Regions from separate parts of the Shewanella sp. 125m-7 genome, predicted to be linked through region 1. Evidence: predicted binding sites of a transcription regulator. Region 1 holds the regulator's gene; each other region holds the start of a gene.
What was found. Region 1 encodes ArgR, which controls arginine synthesis, uptake and breakdown. Its sites were predicted from a motif close to ANTGAATANNTATTCANT; they were not measured.
Positions count from the first base shown of each region.

Region 2: ACVBIL_RS10515 (aspartate aminotransferase family protein) is a predicted target of ArgR. The motif match lies at 3,580-3,597, and genes of this name have one in related genera.
Region 3: ACVBIL_RS05130 (YjiH family protein) is a predicted target of ArgR. The motif match lies at 5,823-5,840, and genes of this name have one in related genera.

Region 1 is NZ_JBRILQ010000011.1:33,895-40,738, forward strand. Features, by position in the region: gene ACVBIL_RS07295 (ABC transporter ATP-binding protein) at 1-717, shown strand, start outside; gene ACVBIL_RS07300 (Dyp-type peroxidase) at 933-1,865, shown strand; gene ACVBIL_RS07305 (cupin domain-containing protein) at 1,936-2,406, opposite strand; gene argR (transcriptional regulator ArgR) at 2,665-3,135, opposite strand; gene mdh (malate dehydrogenase) at 3,486-4,421, shown strand; gene ispB (octaprenyl diphosphate synthase) at 4,517-5,488, opposite strand; gene rplU (50S ribosomal protein L21) at 5,772-6,083, shown strand; gene rpmA (50S ribosomal protein L27) at 6,099-6,353, shown strand; gene cgtA (Obg family GTPase CgtA) at 6,491-6,844, shown strand, end outside.
Region 2 is NZ_JBRILQ010000018.1:73,334-80,177, reverse strand. Features, by position in the region: gene ACVBIL_RS10525 (prolyl oligopeptidase family serine peptidase) at 1-1,867, shown strand, start outside; gene ACVBIL_RS10520 (HDOD domain-containing protein) at 2,016-3,158, shown strand; gene ACVBIL_RS10515 (aspartate aminotransferase family protein) at 3,824-5,041, shown strand; gene astA (arginine N-succinyltransferase) at 5,175-6,194, shown strand; gene astD (succinylglutamate-semialdehyde dehydrogenase) at 6,204-6,844, shown strand, end outside.
Region 3 is NZ_JBRILQ010000007.1:65,425-72,268, forward strand. Features, by position in the region: gene ACVBIL_RS05100 (RluA family pseudouridine synthase) at 1-225, shown strand, start outside; gene ubiT (ubiquinone anaerobic biosynthesis accessory factor UbiT) at 412-924, opposite strand; gene ubiU (ubiquinone anaerobic biosynthesis protein UbiU) at 1,057-2,058, shown strand; gene ACVBIL_RS05115 (U32 family peptidase) at 2,068-2,931, shown strand; gene ACVBIL_RS05120 (DUF998 domain-containing protein) at 2,963-3,598, opposite strand; gene ACVBIL_RS05125 (methyl-accepting chemotaxis protein) at 4,013-5,557, shown strand; gene ACVBIL_RS05130 (YjiH family protein) at 5,915-6,844, shown strand, end outside.

The sequences.
Region 1 (6,844 bases):
CGAACTCGTAATAAAAAGACTCGCCAAACACGCCTAGAAGAGATGTTAACTTTAGTTAAACTTGAAGGGCTAGCTAAGCGTTATCCCCATGAGCTATCGGGCGGTCAGCAGCAAAGAGTCTCAATAGCAAGGGCGCTTGCCTATGAGCCTGAGGTCCTGTTATTAGATGAGCCTTTTTCCAACATCGATGCCAAGGTGCGCCGCGAGATGATGTTAGAAATAAGACAGATCCTTAAAAAACATCATGTCAGCGCGGTATTCGTCACCCACAGTAAAGATGAAGCGTTTGTGTTTGCTGACACATTGGCACTGTTTAATGAGGGGCGCATCGTGCAATATGGCGATGCAGAGAAGTTGTATTGTGCACCTTCTGATAAGTATGTCGCAGACTTTTTAGGGGCTGGTAACTACTTAAAGGCTGTAGTGGTTGATAGTCACCGTATCGTCACCTCAATTGGTGAAATCTGTAGTGAAAACGTCCTTGAACTACTCCCTGGAGTGGAGAAGCAAGTACTGCTAAGACCGCAGCATTTACTATTAAGCGTGGATCCTGCGGGAGTGGGGGAAGTGACTGAACGTCGCTTTTTAGGGAATACCTGTCAATATCAAGTTCAAGTAGCAGACAATATTTTAGATATTCATAGTTCACAAGCTGATTTACGTGTTGGGCAGCGTGTGGCGATAACATGTCAGGCGCATAGGCTAGTACTTTTTTAGTCTTGCAAAGGTCACGAACGAGCGTTGTTGTGTGTTACAGGTATTTTTTTGATTCTATATAGTGACCAATGTTTGATTTTTATTTTGCTAAAATATCTGTCAACCCTAGGAATTTACTAATAAATTTGGTTATTGTGCGTCAGTTAATGATATTAATAACTAAAGTTGTACATAATGTTGCCGAAAATTAATTAAGCTAAGGGTTACTTATTATAATGGATAGTCAGGTTATGCCTCGTGAACAGCTGGGAGTATGTGCAGAAGGGAACTTGCACAGTGCCTACTTAATGTTTAATGCTAATGAAAATGTCGAGTCAGATATGCGCCCTTGTTTGGCGAATGTGGCTCAGTATATTTATGAATTAGCAGATCAATATTCTGATAGTGCATTTAATGGTTTTGTTGCTATTGGCGCTAATTATTGGGACACGCTATACCCGTATGCTCGACCAGAACAGCTAAAACCTTTCCCTGCAATGAATCGAGATAATCGAGATGCGCCAGCAATCGAATATGATCTATTTGTACATGTCCGTTGTGACCGTTTTGATATTTTGCACTTGGTGGCTAACGAAGTTAACCAAATGTTTGAAGGCTTAGTTGAGCTTGTTGATGAGGAGCGTGGCTTTAGATTTTTAGATGCGCGAGATTTAACCGGTTTTGTCGACGGCACTGAAAACCCGAAAGGGCGTAGCAGACAAGCAGTCGCACTCATCGGCGAGGAAGATAGTCGATTTATAGGCGGTAGTTATATTCATGTGCAAAAGTTTGCGCATAACTTAAGTAAGTGGAACCGCCTACCCGTTAAGAAGCAAGAAGATGTTGTCGGTCGCACTAAAGCGGACAATATTGAGTATGCATCGGCTGACAAACCGCTCACCAGCCACATTAAGCGTGTTAATTTGAAAGACAGTGAAGGTAAGTCTATGGAGATCCTAAGACAAAGCATGCCTTACGGTTCTGTTAAAGAACAAGGTTTGATGTTTATCTCTACTTGCCGTAACTCGGTTAATTTTGAAAAGATGCTCGAGAGTATGGTGCATGGTGATAGCGAGGGGAACCACGACCATTTACTGCATTTTACTCAAGCATTAACGGGTTCATCATTCTTTGCGCCATCATTAGACTTTATGATCGCTGCTGACTAACCGGCACATTATGCTCAGTATTAAAAAACGCACTGTGAAGTGCGTTTTTTATTGGGTGTGAAAAAGTGATTTACTGGCTATTAACTTCGTCTTTATCCCAATAATTGGTGGGGCGTCTGGCATAAACTTCGTTGACAGACTTTACCAGTACCTTGTTGTTTTCTGGGTACACAACTACGTCATGTATGTCGCGGTTACCGACGACAAGAAAAACAAACTCTTGCTCACTATGATTGACGAGTTTATGAGAAATACCCGTGTCAGCGTTAAAGCAGATATATTCTCCCTGAGTAAAGGGGTGAGGCTCACCATCAATGTACAGCGTCGCTTCGCCATGCATAGCGTAGATATGCTCTTCTTCTTTTGTATGGTAATGGGCCACAGCTGAAGACTTACCTGGCGCTAAGCGTTCCATGGTGACGCCAATTTTTTCCCCTCCGGCAGTATCACCTATGTGCTTTTGCTCGCTGGCATACTGATCTTTATGCTGCCAAGATTCCCAGCATATATCGTTGATATTTATTATTTTACTTTTGTTCATCACTTACCCTCGACTCAGAATACTGTCAATTGGGATTATAACGATTATTACTCAAGAGAGAAGGTACTATTGAATATATTGTATAAAACATCTTGTTTCATTCTACGAACAAGGTAAAAAACGGGTATAAAAGTGAATGCGTATTGGCGTGTGTTTTAGAGGGAATTGACTTCAGTAATACCTGTCGTGTAACGGAAATGAAAATGCCGCAGTCCATGGGGTGCGGCATTCTTGCGCTATGCCCAAGCGGGCACATGATTAATCAGCGTAATTAAACAGTGACTTAACTGTCTCTAGCGTGTCTTCAATGCTATGGATACTCGATGGACAAATAAAAATTGTATCATCACCTGCAATTGTCCCTAAAATACCTTCAGGTTTGCCTATTGAGTCGAGTAGGCGAGCAATTAGCTGCGCTGCACCAGGGCTTGTTCTGACGACAATCATAGCTTGGTTATGATCGACATCCAGCACTAAGTTTTTAAGTGGACTTCCTGCTGTTGGAACACCGAGTTCTGCGGGCAAGCAATAAACCATCTCTTGCTTCGCGTTACGGGTTCTTACCGCGCCAAACTTACTTAGCATACGAGATACTTTAGATTGATTGATATTGCTAAAGCCCTCTGCCTGCAAGGCGATAACGATTTCACTTTGAGAGCCGAATCGTTCCTCTTTCAAAATAGATTTGAAGGTCTTAACTAAATCATCTTGGTTTCTACTAGCTTGCATATATTATTATTCTTTATTCAATAAGATCTGCTTTATGATGCTGATTTTCGCTTTTTTTGTCAATTAATATTCGTTTTTTTGAATAAAAATTCATTGAAAAGACTGGCAATTTATTGATCGCTAGTTAAGTTAGAATGATTATTCTAATTTTTATTATGCTAATCTATCGCACTAAATTGCCTGAAAGCGTGATTCTCACTCTCTTTGCTCGTTGATAGCTTTATATTAGTGTTCTAGATTATATTGAACGCGACTAAGGGATAATTGAATTTTATTTGTGAATCCAGTACTGTTGCCGCATTAGGAAAACGGATCTAAATCACAAAATCCGAGAATTAACGGAGATAATTATGAAAGTTGCTGTACTTGGTGCTGCTGGCGGTATTGGCCAGGCTCTCGCTTTACTATTAAAAACTCAATTGCCTGCGGGTTCAAAGTTATCGCTTTATGATATCGCTCCAGTAACACCTGGCGTTGCGGTTGACTTAAGCCACATCCCAACCGCTGTTGAAGTGAAAGGTTTTGCCGGTGAAGATCCAACTGCAGCGCTAGAAGGTGCTGACGTTGTCCTTATCTCTGCGGGCGTTGCTCGTAAGCCGGGTATGGATCGTTCTGATCTATTCAACATCAATGCCGGTATCGTACGTAATCTAGTTGAAAAATGTGCCGCGACTTGCCCTACGGCATTAATCGGTATTATTACAAATCCTGTGAATACAACCGTTGCGATTGCCGCTGAAGTATTGAAGAAAGCCGGTGTTTATGACAAGAACCGTTTATTCGGTGTCACAACATTAGATGTTATTCGTTCTGAAACGTTTGTTGCTGAAGCAAAAGGCTTAAACGTAGCAGACGTTAAGGTCAATGTTATTGGTGGTCACAGTGGTGTGACTATTTTACCGCTACTATCACAAATCGAAGGCGTAAGCTTTACTGATGAAGAGGTTGCAGCATTAACGACACGTATCCAGAATGCGGGTACGGAAGTGGTTGAAGCTAAAGCGGGTGGCGGTAGTGCAACGCTTTCTATGGGGCAAGCTGCATGTCGTTTTGGCTTATCACTTGTTCGCGGATTACAAGGTGAAGCAAACGTTATTGAGTGTGCCTATGTTGATGGTGGTAGTGAGCACACTGAATTCTTCGCGCAACCTGTTGTGCTAGGTAAAAACGGCGTAGAGCAAGTTCTTGCTTATGGCGATGTAAGTGCATTTGAAGCTAATGCTCGCGATGCAATGCTAGATACTTTGAAGGCTGATATTCAGCTTGGTATCGAATTCGTTAAGTAATCGATACAGGCCTTTTGTGGGTCACAACAAAAAAGGAGCCTTAGGCTCCTTTTTTATTTTTCAGTCTAAGCGACTACATTAAGTACTCAGTAGTATTAGTGACTACGTTGAGCCGCAATCTTTGCCAGTGAGATTAGCGCCGTTTTATAATCGGAATCCGGAATAATCGCCAATGCCGCGATGGCTTTTTCAGACTCTTCAATAGCGCGCGCTTCTGTGTACTCTAGTGCTCCACAGTTTTTGAGCGCGGCAAGAATAACCTCGATATGCTCAGTGCCGTCACCTTTCTCGATAGCCTCACGAATAAGAGCTTTCTCTGTGTCGTTACCGTTTGCCATAGCAAAAATAAGTGGCAGTGTTGGCTTGCCCTCAGCTAAGTCGTCACCGATGTTCTTACCTAGCTCTTCGGTTTCCGCAGTGTAATCGAGAAGATCGTCAGTTAACTGGAATGCCGTTCCTAAATATTTACCGTATTCCGCCAGAGCCGTTTGCACTTCGATAGGGCTATCAGCCAACAAGCCTGCAAGACGTGTAGCCGCTTCAAATAGCTTGGCTGTCTTACAATAGATAACACGCATATAGCTGTCTTCAGTGGTCTTAGGGTCGTTACAATTCATTAATTGTAGGACTTCACCCTCGGCGAGCACATTAGTTGCGTCAGCAAGGATCTCTAACACCTCTAAACACTTAAGTTCAGTCATCATCTGGAATGAACGGGTATATAAGAAGTCACCCACTAATACACTGGCACTATTGCCAAATAGTGCATTTGCGGTTTTCCTGCCTCGGCGCAACATTGATTCATCAACGACATCATCATGTAAAAGTGACGCGGTATGAATGAATTCGATAATTGCTGCTAATTTAAGGTGAGATTCACCTTTATAGTCAATGGCGCGAGCTGCTAGAATAGATAGCAGAGGTCGCAAGCGTTTACCGCCACCGTTAATAATGTAGAACCCAAGTTGATTAATTAGGGCAACATCTGACTCTAGTTGTTTATAGATCAGTTGATTGACAGCTTGCATATCGCTATCAGTCAATTGACGAATGGCGTTCAAATCCATAAGTAGGCTCTAGTTCTTGTTGGCTGCTGATTAACATTGCAGCTCATATAAAGGCTTAAATGTTATAATAATCGGATTCTACCTAAATTTACGGTACAAGACAGTAGTTGTAGATAAATGTGAGAGTTATTTGGGTCTTTTTTTATTCTAAGTGAATTAAGACTTGTCAGCTACGAGTTCTTAGCGTAAACTCCGCGACCATTGTCATTAAAGCTTTTATAGCACCTCTGCACCAAACATATATGTTTTGGGCGGCGTGTTAGAATATCGGAGTAAAATAGCTATGTACGCTGTTTTTCAAAGTGGCGGCAAGCAACATCGCGTTGAAGCCGGCCATACAGTTCGTTTAGAGAAATTAGAAGTCGCTACAGGCGAAACTATCGAATTTGACCAAGTTCTTTTGGTTGCAGATGGTGAAACTGTACACGTAGGTGCACCTTTAGTTGAAGGTGGCAAGGTTGTTGCTGAAGTTATCAGCCACGGCCGTGCAGACAAGGTAACTATTGTTAAGTTCCGTCGTCGTAAGCACCACGATAAGAAGATGGGCCATCGTCAATGGTTCACCGAAGTTAAAATTACAGCTATCAACGCTTAATTAGGAGAATTACTCATGGCACATAAAAAAGCTGGCGGTTCTACTCGTAACGGCCGCGATTCAGAAAGTAAACGTCTTGGTGTAAAGCGCTTCGGCGGTGAATCAGTTCTAGCTGGTAACATCATCGTTCGTCAACGTGGTACTAAATTCCACGCTGGTGTTAATGTTGGTATCGGTCGTGACCACACTTTATTCGCTCTTACCGATGGTAAAGTGAAGTTTGAAGTTAAAGGTCCACAGAACCGTAAGTTCATCAGCATCGAAGATTAATTTTTAGCTAAGCTAATAATTAATAAGAAGCCCCGCCATTGGTGGGGCTTTGTTTTTTCAAAATTAAGTAAATTGTGTTTTGGCGACTAGAATCGTTAAGAGTATAATTCTTTCATTCTGTGGTGCCAGGAGTTGGTATGAAGTTTGTCGATGAAGCTATTATCCGTGTTGAAGCCGGTAATGGTGGCAGTGGTTGCGTTAGCTTTAGACGCGAAAAATATGTTCCTGATGGTGGTCCTGACGGTGGTGACGGTGGTGACGGCGGTAGTGTTTATCTGCAAGCTGATGAAAACCTCAATACACTGATCACTTTTCAGTTCGAACGCTTCCATATCGCCGAGCGCGGTAAGAATGGTCGCGGACGTGATTGTACTGGTCACGGCGGTGCTGACCTGATCCTTAAAGTGCCTGTTGGTACTCGCGCTATCGATAACGATACCGAAGAGTCACTTGGTGACTTAACTACTCACGGGCAGAAATTGCTTGTGGCT
Region 2 (6,844 bases), on a different contig from region 1:
AAGCTATATTGCTAAGCAACAACACAGACTTATCCAGTATGTAGCGATGCAGCAAGATAACGCTACTGCAAAGCAAGACTATAAGGAAGAGCTTGCTAAAGCCGATCCGACGATGTCGGCAAAGACTTGGTATTTAGGCGATAAAGAGGTCGTGACCAATTTAAGCCTATCACCCGATGGACGCTATGTGATTGTGGCGCTGCGTGATAAAGAATACAGCTGGCGTGGTGAGCATGACATTATGCCCAATTACCTAGGTAAAGACGGTTATGTTGATGCAGTGCCAGCGCGCGCTCGTGTGGCTGAGGATAACAATCCTGGTGAGCGTTTAGTGCTGCTGGACCTAAATACTCATAGCAAAAAAGATATCACCATTGAGGGCTTAACCGGCTTTGATGAAGATGTACTTGCCGAGGTAAAGGCTGAGAATGCTAAAGCCAAGGGTGAGAGTTATAAAAGTAAGCAAGCACCGCGTAACTTGCAGTTAATGCAAGATTGGGGTTGGGTACAAAGCGCTATTCAGTGGTCTGAATCAGGCGGTAACGTGGCTGTGATGCTTGAAGCTGTCGACAATAAAGACCGCTGGATAGCCACACTTAATTTAGATAAGGGGAGTTTAACCACGCAGCATCGCCTACATGATGACGCTTGGGTAAACTATAACTTTAACCAATATGGTTGGTTACCCAACACTGACAGTCTTTACTATTTGTCAGAAGAAACCGGATTTTCTCATCTTTACCTAAAACAGCAGGGCGAAAAAGCAACGGCGCTGACCCAAGGTCAATTTGTAGTGAGCGATATCACTTTAGGCCCCAAAGCGCAGTTTATTTACTACAAAGCCAACAAGACTCATCCAGGGATTGATAACGTTTACCGGGTCGAGATTGCTACAGGTAAAGATGAGCAGTTAACCCAGTGGCATGGTCAACTTGACTACACCTTGAGCCCAGATGGTAGCGCGCTGCTACTCAATGCCTCTACTCGCATTAAGCCTGCAGAGCTTTTTGTACAGCCGATTGGTGGTGAGCTTAAGCAGCTAACACGCTATACCAGCGAGGCATTTAGCAATTACGCATGGCAGGCGCCAGAAGTCGTCGCCGTGCCATCGACCCACGGTGCTGGTGAGGTTTACGCGCGGGTTTACCTGCCACAAGGTTACACTAAAGATAATGCTGATAAGTATCCAGCGGTGATCTTTAACCACGGTGCGGGTTACCTGCAAAATGCTCACTACGGTTTCTCTGGTTACTTCAGAGAGTTCATGTTCCATAACTTACTCGCTCAACAAGGCTACGTGGTGATGGACATGGATTACCGTGGTTCTAAAGGATATGGACGCGATTGGCGCACGGCGGTTTACCGTCAAATGGGCACGCCAGAAGTTGAAGATCTTAAAGATGGTGTTAACTGGATGGCGGCTAACGTCAATGTTGATGCGGGTAAGGTTGGCACTTACGGTGGTTCTTACGGTGGTTTCTTAACCTTTATGGCATTGTTTAATGAGCCAGAGTTATTCCAAGCGGGCGCAGCGCTGCGACCTGTGACGGATTGGGCACATTACAACGCACCTTATACGTCTAATATTCTCAACACGCCTGATGTGGACCCTATCGCCTATGAGCGTAGCTCGCCCATCGAGCATGCTCAGGGACTTCAAAAGCCACTGCTTATTATGAGTGGAGTATTAGATGACAACGTATTCTTTCAAGATAGTGTACGTTTGGTGCAGCGTTTAATCGAGCTTGAAAAGCCGATGTTTGAAACCGCTATTTATCCGGTAGAGCCTCATGGTTTCCGTCAACCATCGAGCTGGTTAGATGAATATCGTCGTATCCATAAGTTGTTTGAGCAAGAGCTGAAGTAGTTACCCCTTGCTGTGATAGGTAACTTAAGGACTCCTGGGTCTATACATTCTGGGGAGTCCTTTTTGCTTATATTGATATCTGTTTTCGCAAAGTTATCGATAAATGTTTAGACTGGTTGCATATTGTGTACATGGAGATAGATTGGCAGTGGCAATTTCGGTCGCAGGTGGAGTTAAGCCAGCACAAATCATAGAGATAGAACATCGACTACTAAAGCAGTTGATCGTCGGTCGAGGCAAGTCTATTAGCATGGACGGTGAGCCTAATGCCGATCTAGAAGATGATGCCAATAAACTGGAGATTGAACGTGAGGCCATCCGTGAAAGGTTAGCTAAGCAGAATCAAGCCAAGGCCATTTTTGAGGCTGTCTCTACGCAATTGCTAAGCAGTGTGAATAACAGTATTGAGCATCAACTCTCGTCACCGGAGCAGGTACTTAAGCAGTCAAAGTTAGATGATAAACAGATCATCTTGCTAGAGTTGCTCTATTCAGAGCAGGTTGACTTAGCGCGTATTCGACCATTGGTCACCGCTCTACCTTGGCTTGAGCGTGACTTAGTGAATATGGTTAACAGTTCCACCTTTAGGCACCGTAGGCCTAAGTCTTCTGATGTGCAGGTAACCGATGTTAAGTTGGTGCTTAACTATATTGGGATTGAAAACCTCCAGGCATTAGTACCTTATTTTTGTCTTAGAAACTTAATGCCTACAGGGCAACCGCAGATGCTGTGGTTGACTCGAAAATTTTGGCGTTACAGTATCGTAGCCGCTATTACTGCCCAAACTTTAGCTGCCATACACCAAAAAGCCCCAGCCTTTATTTATAGTTGTAGCTTAATGAGCCAACTGGGCGCCACTTGTGTGATTAACCAATGCGCTAAGACATTTGATGATATGTGGGGAACCTGGCTCAGAGAGGCGAGCGCAAGCCGAGATAAAGAGCTCTATGATGCGGTGATGGCAACAGAGTTTCCTGCAAGTGATGTGTACCAGCAAGTCTTAAGCCATGGCCGAGCGCTTAATTGGCAACTCCTTAGCTTACTTAAGTTTGATGACAGCCGCTTAACCAAAACCTTTAAGTCGATCGATACAAGCCTTAAATACGCAGAACTTGATGAAGACTCGGCGTTAATAGAACGCGCTAATTGCTACGCCAAAGTCTATCTACTAAAAGAAGCCGACAATATTAGCGCTGCAGAATGCCGATTAATGTTTGATTATTACCAGCTCTCGCAGCAAGAACAGATCCGCTTGAGCGCGCAAAACTTTCGTAAGCTAACACTGTTCTAAACCTACAGCTTTCCTTACCCGTTTATTGATGATATCGAGTGAATAAAGCCACTTTTGGATTCGGTTCTAGTCGGTAACGCTCATTAAAGCTTCCGATTTGTGTAATAAACTTGTTTAAATTGATTACTGTTATTACCGGTTTTGACTGAGTTTTCAGTTAGGCAGTAATATTTATAGCTGGAGTTTTTGAGCGTTTTTTGTGTGCTTTATGCAATATTGAACAGAGTCTGTATTGCAAAGTTTGATTCTCAGTAAATGGTATACAATTTCGGTTTGCTTGTAAGGCCTGTTGTTTATCGATTTAAACCAGCGTTTTTCCCGTGATTATCGATATAAACCTTAACAAATCCCCACTGAATTCCGTCATTAGTTATTCATTATCTATGAATAACTAGCAAAGTTGAGCGCTAGATAACTTTTTTATGACTATTTATGCTTAAAGCCCCGCTATATCTGCTTTGTTAATTCTAAAACTCAAATCTTTATGCAGTGTTTACGCTCTTCCTCCTCTTGATGATTGTTAAAAACTGGTATTTTGATCACATTTTCGCTAATAATGTCCTCCTAGCTAAACAAACAATCGCCATGTCACCAACAAAAGATTAAAGACATTGAGCGGAATACGACCAGCTAATAAGGTCGATAATGACAAAGGATGAGAAGGAATGAGCGTAACTATGAATCTTACACGTGCCCAATTTGATGAAGTTATGGTGCCTAACTATGCGCCTTCAGCGGTTATTCCAGTTCGTGGTGAAGGTAGCCGAGTTTGGGATCAAGAAGGTAAAGAGTACATCGACTTTGCAGGTGGCATTGCGGTTAACTGTTTAGGTCATTGTCACCCAGCTTTGGTTGGCGCGCTAAAGACTCAAAGCGAGAAGCTTTGGCACCTTTCTAACGTAATGACTAACGAGCCAGCACTTGAGCTCGCGACCAAGCTAGTTGAGGCGACATTTGCCGATCGCGTTTATTTTGCTAACTCGGGTGCAGAAGCAAACGAAGCGGCACTTAAGCTCGTTCGCCGTTATGCAATGGATAAGTTTGGCGCTGAAAAAGACCAAATTATCGCATTCGATAAGGCCTTCCACGGCCGTACTTTCTTCACCGTAAGTGTTGGTGGTCAAGCGGCATACTCAGATGGCTTTGGTCCTAAGCCACAGAGCATTACTCATGTGCCATTTAATGATATTGAAGCATTAGAAGCGGTATTTTCTGATAAAACGTGTGCCGTAATGATGGAGCCATTGCAGGGTGAAGGCGGCATTATTGATGCGGATCCTGAATTTTTAAAAGCGGTTCGTGCACTTTGTGATAAGCATAATGCATTACTGGTATTTGATGAAGTTCAAACAGGTGTAGGCCGTCTAGGTGAACTATATGCTTATATGCGTGGCGATGTAGTACCTGACGTTTTGACAACAGCAAAAGCACTTGGTGGTGGTTTCCCAATTGCAGCCATGCTTACGACGAAAGAGATCGCCGATCATCTTAAGATAGGTACTCATGGTTCTACTTATGGCGGTAACCCGCTAGCTTGTGCAGTGGGCAATGCAGTAATGGATGTTGTTAATACTCCAGAAGTCTTGAACGGCGTTAAGCACCGTGAACAACTATTGCGTGACGGTCTAACTCAAATCAATAACAAGTACGACGTGTTTTCTGAAATCCGCGGTCAAGGCCTATTGATTGGCGCTGTGATGAGCGAAAAGTACCAAGGCCGTGCAAAAGAGTTCTTGGTTGCCGCTATTAACGAAGGCGTAATGAGTCTAGTTGCTGGTGCAAATGTTGTTCGCTTTACGCCATCTCTAGTTATCCCGGAAGCTGATATCGCTGAAGGTCTAGCGCGTTTTGAGCGTGCAGTCGCAAAAGTTGTCGAAGCCTAATGGGCATACGGAGTGTTATCAATGATAACGCTCCTTTTTTTGTCTTTAGGATAGCTTGAACGTTTCTTGAGCAGAGCTTGTCTTATAGTGAGAAGGCTGACAGAAGTGGCAAGTGTAGCGAGGAGACTCCTAGATGCTAGTTATACGTCCAATACGCTCGACTGACTTTAAAGCGCTATATCAAATAGCGGAAGAATCGGGGCATGGATTCACATCGTTACCAGTAAATGAAGCGCTACTTCGCAGCAAAATTGCTCGAGTGGAAGCTTCGTTTACCAAGCAGATCGACAAACCTTTCGATGAAGGCTACTTGATGGTGCTAGAAGATACCGAAACCGGTGAGGTTGTTGGTACTTGTGGGATTGAAGCTGCCGTGGGTATGGTCGACGCTTTTTATCATTATCGATTGGGTACAGAAGTTTATCACTCTGATCAGATTGATGTGCGTAATGAGGTCGAGACCTTAACCCTTTGTCATGATTACACGGGGGCAGCTGAACTCTGTACGCTTTTCTTACGCGATAGTTACCGTAAAAACAATAATGGCCGTATGCTTTCAAGAAGTCGTTTCTTGTTTCTTGCACAGCACGCTGAACGTTTTGGCGAAACCGTTATTGCAGAGATGCGTGGCGAAAGTGATGCTGAGGGTAATTCACCTTTCTATGGCTGGTTACAAGAGCACTTCTTAGGAATCGATTTTGTGCAGGCCGATTATCTTTCAGGCTTAAGTCAAAAAGCGTTTATGGCAGAGATGATGCCAAAGAATGCGGTTTACGTATGTCTATTACCAAAAGAAGCCCAAAAGGTGATTGGCGAGGTGCATGCCAATACTCGCCCTGCACTTAATCTGTTGCAAGCCGAGGGTTTTAGGTGCCGTGGTTATGTGGATATTTTTGATGGTGGACCAACGGTTGAATGTCACCTAAATGATATACGCTCGGTGCGTGAAAGCCGCTTACTAACCGTCACCATAGGTGAAACCTCGAGTGAGGCAACAAGCTATATCGTTTCAAATACCCAACTAGCAGATTACCGTGCTACAGCGACTAATTTAACTGTAGTCATCGACAGCGACGACGTGATTTTAGATGCTAAAACTGCTGCAGCCCTTATGGTTGAAGATGGTGAGCAGATCCGCGTTTTGCCAATGTAGGAATAGAAAATGACACAATTTATCGAAGGTAAGTGGGTTGCAGGTTTAGGTCACGAAGTGACGTCAATTAACCCTGCCAACCAAGACGTAATTTGGAATAGTAAAACTGCCACACCAGAGCAGGTATCTCAAGCTGTTGATGCTGCACGTAAGGTGCAATTTGACTGGTTTATGCTGGGCTTTGAATCGCGTTTAGCCATTATTGAGGCGTATCGTGACCAACTTGAAGCCAATAAAGCCGAAATGGCCGAAGTGATCGCTCAAGAAACCGGTAAGCCACAGTGGGAAACTGCGACTGAAGCTGGCGCGATGATTGGTAAGATTGGCCTTTCTGTTGCCGCTTACCATAAGCGTACTGGTACATCTGAAAATGATACACCTGCAGGCCGCGCAGTATTGCGCCATAAGCCACATGGTGTAGTTGCGGTATTTGGGCCATATAACTTCCCAGGTCACCTGCCAAATGGTCATATAGTACCTGCGCTGCTTGCGGGTAATACCGTGGTGTTTAAGCCATCAGAGCTAACGCCAAAAGTCGCTGAGCTGATGCTTAAGCTATGGGAAAAAGCAGGTTTACCTGCTGGTGTGATTAACCTCGTTCAAGGTGAGATTGAAACGGGTAAGGCGCTTGCGGCACACCCACAAATTGA
Region 3 (6,844 bases), on a different contig from region 1:
AAACATACCATGCTATATCTGTATCCTCATACAGGGCGAACCCATCAACTTAGAGTGCATTGCGCTCACCATAATGGCTTACACCTGCCTATCATTGGCGATGATCTTTATGGCAGTAAATCGAATCGATTACACCTCCATGCTCAAAGGTTAATCCTTAATCACCCTGTGACCAAGGAGCGTTTAACCTTTGAGCTTGATGCTGACTTTAACTTAGAGGCTTAGCCTCTTGCGTTAGGAGCGTGGCGTTAGGAGCCTAGCATTAGGAATGTAACCTCTGGAGTTTGCTTCATAAGTGTGGCTTGAGCTATGCCGTTTGAGGAATGCGGCTTAACCTAAAGGTTAGCCCACATTCCTAGACGCTTAGCTTAGCCCTTAGTCTACAAGCGCTGAGCCTATACCGCTAAGGCGTTACGCAAAACTCGGCTGTGCTTTCGCTTGTAAAGATTGTAGCGCTTGCGCCAACTTTTCAATTGTCACTCTAATCGCTACCGGCATGGCATCAAATTCGACGCTTAACAGTAGGTTTTTAACTTCAAGTCCAAGTTCGGTATCCCCTTCGATGCAAAGCTTACGCTGGAAAAATAGGGTATCAGGATCTTCTTTAGCCGCCGCGATCAATAACAGCTCTTTAGATTGAGCAGTAAAAGTCACTTCAGCGCTTTGCAACTGACGAACTTGCCAGCATTTATCAAATGTCACTTCGAAAGTTAATCCTAAGTCTTCAATGTTAATCGCAACCCAACGCCCTTCTAAAAAGCTCAATTCATCATCTTCAGCTTGCTCGGCAAGTAACAAGCCTAAGATGCGCTTTAGTAGCTCAGCTTTCATCGCAAACGGCACAATGGCTAAAGGACGAGCAATGGCTTTAGGCCCAATTTCGAGTATTTGTTGCGCTAACTTGTTAGGAAAAAAACCTTGCATGTAAATATGTATCCAAAATGTGGCAAAGAAAGGAATTTTACCTAGCTTTTATGATCACAAACCTGTTTTACATCAAAAATATGATCTTCATTCCCTTTTAAACTCCTGTTTCATTATTTTTGGAGCTACCACATGGAATTGCTGTGCCCCGCGGGAAATCTCGCCTCTCTCAAAACCGCCCTCAACGCTGGAGCTGACGCGGTCTATCTGGGTCTAAAGGACGATACCAATGCACGGTCGTTTGCAGGGTTAAATTTCACGCCAAAAAAACTTCAGCAAGCAGCTGAATACACAAAAAAATGTGGCAAAAAAATATTTTTAACCATTAATACCTTTCCAAAGCCTGGTGAAGAAAGCCGTTGGTATCAGGCTATCGACCTTGCCGCAGATACCGGTGTCGACGCATTAATCATGGCTGACTTATCGTTACTCGATTACGCCCATAGCAAATACCCTCATCTACCACTGCATCTGTCAGTACAAGCGAGCGCCACCAACTTAGGGGCACTTAAGCTGTATAAAGAAGAATTTAATATTGAGCGCGCGGTACTGCCTCGTGTTCTGTCGATGAAGCAGGTACGCGATTTGGCTAAGGTCACACCGGTTGACCTAGAGGTTTTCGCCTTTGGTAGCCTGTGTATTATGGCCGAAGGTCGCTGCCACCTCTCTTCTTATGTGACGGGTCAATCACCGAACACCGGCGGCTCTTGCTCACCCGCTAAGCACGTACGCTGGCAAGAAGATGGTAGTAACCGCTTAACATTACTAAACGATGTACTTATCGATAAATCAGGACTAGATGAGCAGATGGGTTATCCGGTTGTTTGTAAGGGCCGTTACACCACAACTGAAAATAGCAAACCTAGCCATATCCTTGAGTCACCAACCAGCCTCAATACCTTAAGCCTGCTACCAGAGCTTGCCAAAGCTAACGTGGTATCGCTAAAAATAGAAGGTCGTCAACGCAGCCCAGCTTATGTTGAACAGGTTACTAAGGTGTGGCGCGCTGCTATCGACAGCTATATGTCAGCGCCAGAAAAGTACCAAACACAGCAGTCTTGGGAGCAGGCGTTAGCAAAAGTCTCTGAGGGACAAACGACCACTCTTGGCGCTTATGAGCGTAACTGGCAATAAGGATTAATAATGAAAACGTCACTCGGACCATTGCAATATTGCTGGGAAAAAGAAAAAGTTAACGAGTTTTATCAGCAGGTTGCACAAAGCAATATCCCACTGGTTTATTTGGGCGAAACGGTCTGTAGCCGTCGTCGCCAGCTTAAGTTTTCAGACTACTTTGTAATAGCACAGATGCTAAAGGAGTCAGGTAAACAAGTGGTGTTATCGACTCTTGCCCTGCTAGAAGCGCCGTCTGAATATACCGAGCTGCAAAAACATGTTGATAACGGCGAATTTATTATCGAAGCCAATGACATGGGTGCGGTGCAAGCAGCCAAAGAGCGTAACTTACCCTTTGTCTGCGGCCCAACCGTCAACAACTATAACTTTGCAACCCTAAAGAAACTGCACCAGTGGGGTATGCAACGTTTTGTAATGCCGATTGAACTGTCGAAAGAGTGGTTAACTCATGTTATTGAGTCAGAAAAACCACTCCCTTTTGAAGTGGAAGTCTTTGGTCATGGCTATTTGCCACTGGCTCACTCTGCTCGATGCTTTACCGCTCGCCAGCAGGGACTGCAAAAAGATAATTGCCAAATCGTGTGCTTGTCTCACTCTAAAGGGTTGCTCGCCCAAACTATGGATGATCAACCTCTACTTAGGCTAAACGGTATTCAAACCCAATCGGCAAGTTTGATTGATCTCTCAAATGAGGTTGAGCAGATGAAACTGATGGGAGTCGATTACTTTAGAGTGTCACCAAATAGCCTAGGCAGTATAGCAATTGCAGAAAACGTCCTGCTTCAACCAACAACCGATAAAGACTTATCTTGTAACGGCTATTGGCACCAATCAGCCGGATTTAGCCAGATTTCAACACAGTGTAAATAACGCGTTGGGACATTAAGCTAAGTGAGTCGTGCTAACGGTATCTTGTATTTAGATCCTTAACCACCAAAGCACTCCATAATAAAAAGGTGGCTACGCCAATCCATTGCACTATGGCTGGCCACCACATTTCGGGACGAGATGGGTCCACTAGCATTTCGTTAAAAAATTCCCCATTGCCTTCCGTTAAATTTAGCGCGAGTAGCGGGAGCAACAAAAAAGCAGCCATAGACAAAAATGCAAACGCCCCACAAATATGACTCAAAACTGAAAACGTTGGCTCTGCAGACATAAACTGAAAAGTCGCATAAAACATCAAGCTACAACAGCCAAAAATAAAGAAGTATTTGATAGCGATGGTATGTAAGTGGTAGACATTAATCGGAAAAAGACCCGTCGCAGCAAAGGCTAAATAGGTCAGTCCAAGACTGATGAAAAAAGGGTAACGCCAAACTGAGTCGCCAAGTTGAAGGCTCAGTAAGCAAAATAGCACTACACACAGGCCGCCAAAAAACAGCCCACCATTGACGATAACGGCATAACGAGAGTGTCCATAACTGCCTAGCTCACTCAATGTATGGTTTAAAAAGCTATATCCCTGACCGTCAAAGTGCTCGAACATCACAATAGATAGCACTAGGCCTAGTACTTGGCCAAAAATACCCAGCATGCCAAACCTAAACGCTAACCTTGACACTTTATTGTATTTTTTAACGAGCATAGTTACCTAATTAACCTCTTTATTAACGTTTATTAATGTATATCGAATTGGCTTACTGTAACGAGGTCTAGCTCAGAGTTTTAATAAACATTTATGACACGGAAATGTAACGCATTTGTTATTTCTATAGCCTACGAAACAGAATATCAAGCCTTTTACTAAAAACAATCTAAAAATCATAGGATAAAAAGATTTTAAACCCAAAAAGTTAGCTTAAATCAGTCAACAAACGTGTTATTCAAAAAGATATACAAAAAATCACATCCGACAATTTAAACAAGTGTATTAATGAGATACCCTACAACATTGTGTTAATGCATTGCTGTGGAATTGCGATGCTTTTTGCTGTCACACGGAATAATAATGACAAGAAAACAGGTAAGCCTTATCAATCAGGAAGTTAAGTTAACCCCGACAGATCAACTCATATCGACCACTGATAGACGCGGTGTTATCACCTACGTAAACCAAAGGTTTATTGAAGTGTCAGGCTTTAGTGAAACAGAGCTTATCGGCAACAATCATAATATGGTTCGTCATCCAGACATGCCCAAGGCGGCATTCAAAGAGATGTGGAGTAAATTAGAAGCGGGCATATCTTGGCGCGGCGTGGTTAAAAACCGCTGTAAAGATGGCCGATACTATTGGGTCGATGCATTTGTTTCGCCCTTATTTGAAAAAGGTCAGCTCATCGGCTATCAATCAGTTCGCATGGCGGCAAGCCCCCAACTCACCAATAAAGCCACAGAAATCTACCAGCGCCTCAATCAAGGTAAACGTGTCGATGATCCCATCAGCTTAGCCAATAAGAGATTGCTCTCAGCAATCTGTGCAAGTACTGGGCTATTGATTGCCGGTGCAATATGGGGCTGGGCGGTCATCATTGCAGGCATCATCTTAATGGCCGTCAACCTGGCCATTTTTTATGACGAGGCGTTTAAAGTACCTGCAAGATTAATGAAGATGAAACAAGAGTACGACTCTATCAGCCGCTTTATCTATTGTGGTCGTGACACTTCATCTTTACTCGATTTTCAACTTATGATGAAAGATGCCAAGCTACAAGGCGTGCTTGGTCGCTCACAAGACAATGCCGAGCATATTGAAGATATTGCGAGCCAGTTAATCGCAGCGGCACAACAAACCCATGTTGGTCTCAATCTTGAGAACCAGCAGATAGAACTTATTGCCAGTGCCACCGAAGAGATGGGATCGACGATTAGTGAAGTCGCTAAAAATACCCAATCAACTTCTGAAAGTATTCAGCAAACCTATCAAGTTTGTCACGAAAGCCGTGAGAAAATGCAGCAAAATGCTATCAGCATTAATCAACTATCGGATTCTGTAGCAGAGGCTGCCGCCAATGCTAACTTGCTCAATAAAGAAGCAGAGCTAGTCGCAAGTGCGATGTCAGAAATTGACTCGATTGCCGAGCAAACCAACTTGCTCGCGCTAAACGCGGCGATTGAAGCTGCGCGCGCCGGAGATCAAGGTCGAGGGTTTGCAGTGGTTGCCGATGAAGTCAGAGCGCTATCGAGTCGCACTCAGCAATCAACGACCAGCATATCGAAAAGCGTCGATAAAATGTTTTCCATGCTAACCGAATGGTCAAAGCAGATGGATAACAGTAAATCTAAAGCATTATTATGCAGCCAAGATGCCGAAAAATCCGCTAATAAAATCGATACCATCTATCAATCAATGAAAGAAATTCAAGCTTTAGCGGTACAAAATGCGGTTGCAGCCGAGCAACAAACCTTAGTTGTCGGTGAGATTAACCAAAATATCACTCAAATTAGCCAGGCATCGAGTGAAAACCTATGCGCGGTTAATCTAGTTGAGGCCTCTGTTAAAGAGTTAAAATTCAATGCGGAAAAAGCAAAATCTTTGAGAAAAACATTTAGTTAAACCTTCTGTAAAAAGTCATTTCGCCGTCACAACATAAACGTGACGGCGAAAACGACATACAAGAAATTAACATCTGAGCATCAATTGCAAACATCTGTTTTAAAAAGATTTAACCGCAAAAAAGTTTTGTGCTTTTCTGCAAACTTCCGATACAATATAAATAATCATATTGAGCTAATAACTATTCGCCAGTAGTGAATTACACTACATAATAATAGAATGGTGTTATTAAGATATTTTATGGCGGTTCGCTCGCCAACTAACAGTTGAATGGATATTCAATAACTTATCTGTTTATGCATAGACGTCTGTTTATTGTCATTAAGCAAAAACTCGTTATTTAGGGTGTTAATTAAAGTGTCAGAAAAACAAACCCACAATATTAAAACAGTAATCACCTTCATCGTGCCGTCTTTGATTGGTCTACTGCTGTTTATGATGCCAATCAGTTATCAAGATGCCCTCACGATCCCTATCGCGATCATCTCGAAAGGATTACAGAATCTATTGAGCGGTGTAATCGTCGCAATGGTGACATTTGTTGTTATCTTCACAGCGATTGCTTCGCTTCTGACCAAAGTGTTTCAGCCACAATTTATTGTTAAACATCGTTTTCTTAACTCGTTATTTAACGTCAGCCCTATCTGGTTAGTGGTGCGTTTACTTGGCGCAATCTTTATCACGCTAACCTTCTTTGGTGTTGGCCCTGAGGCCATACGCTCAGGCGGAACCGGGGCGCTGGTTCTAAATGACCTGTTACCTGTGCTGTTTTCAGTATTCTTATTTGCAGGTATGTTGCTACCACTACTTCTGAACTTTGGCCTTCTTGAGTTACTAGGCACCATGTTAACCAAGGTTATGCGCCCTATCTTTAACCTACCAGGTCGTAGTGCTATCGACTGTCTGGCGTCATGGTTAGGCGACGGTAGCGTCGGGATCTTGATGACCACCAAGCAATATGAAGCCCGCTTCTATACCCAAAGAGAAGCGGCTGTGATTGGTACCACTTTCTCAGCGGTTTCAATCACCTTCTCTCTCGTTGTGATCTCTCAGGTTCAATTGGAGCATTTGTTCGTCCCTTTCTACCTCACAGTGTGTCTTGCTGGTTTTGTTGCCGCGATAGTGGTACCTAAACTGCCACCACTTTCTTGGAAGAAAGACATCTATATTGATGAGACGCCTCGTCACTCTGATGATGAAATGATCCCTGAAGGCTATAACGTATTTACTTGGGGTTTGCATCAGGCACTTAATAAAGCGTCTCAAGCTGGCGGAGTTAAGCACACT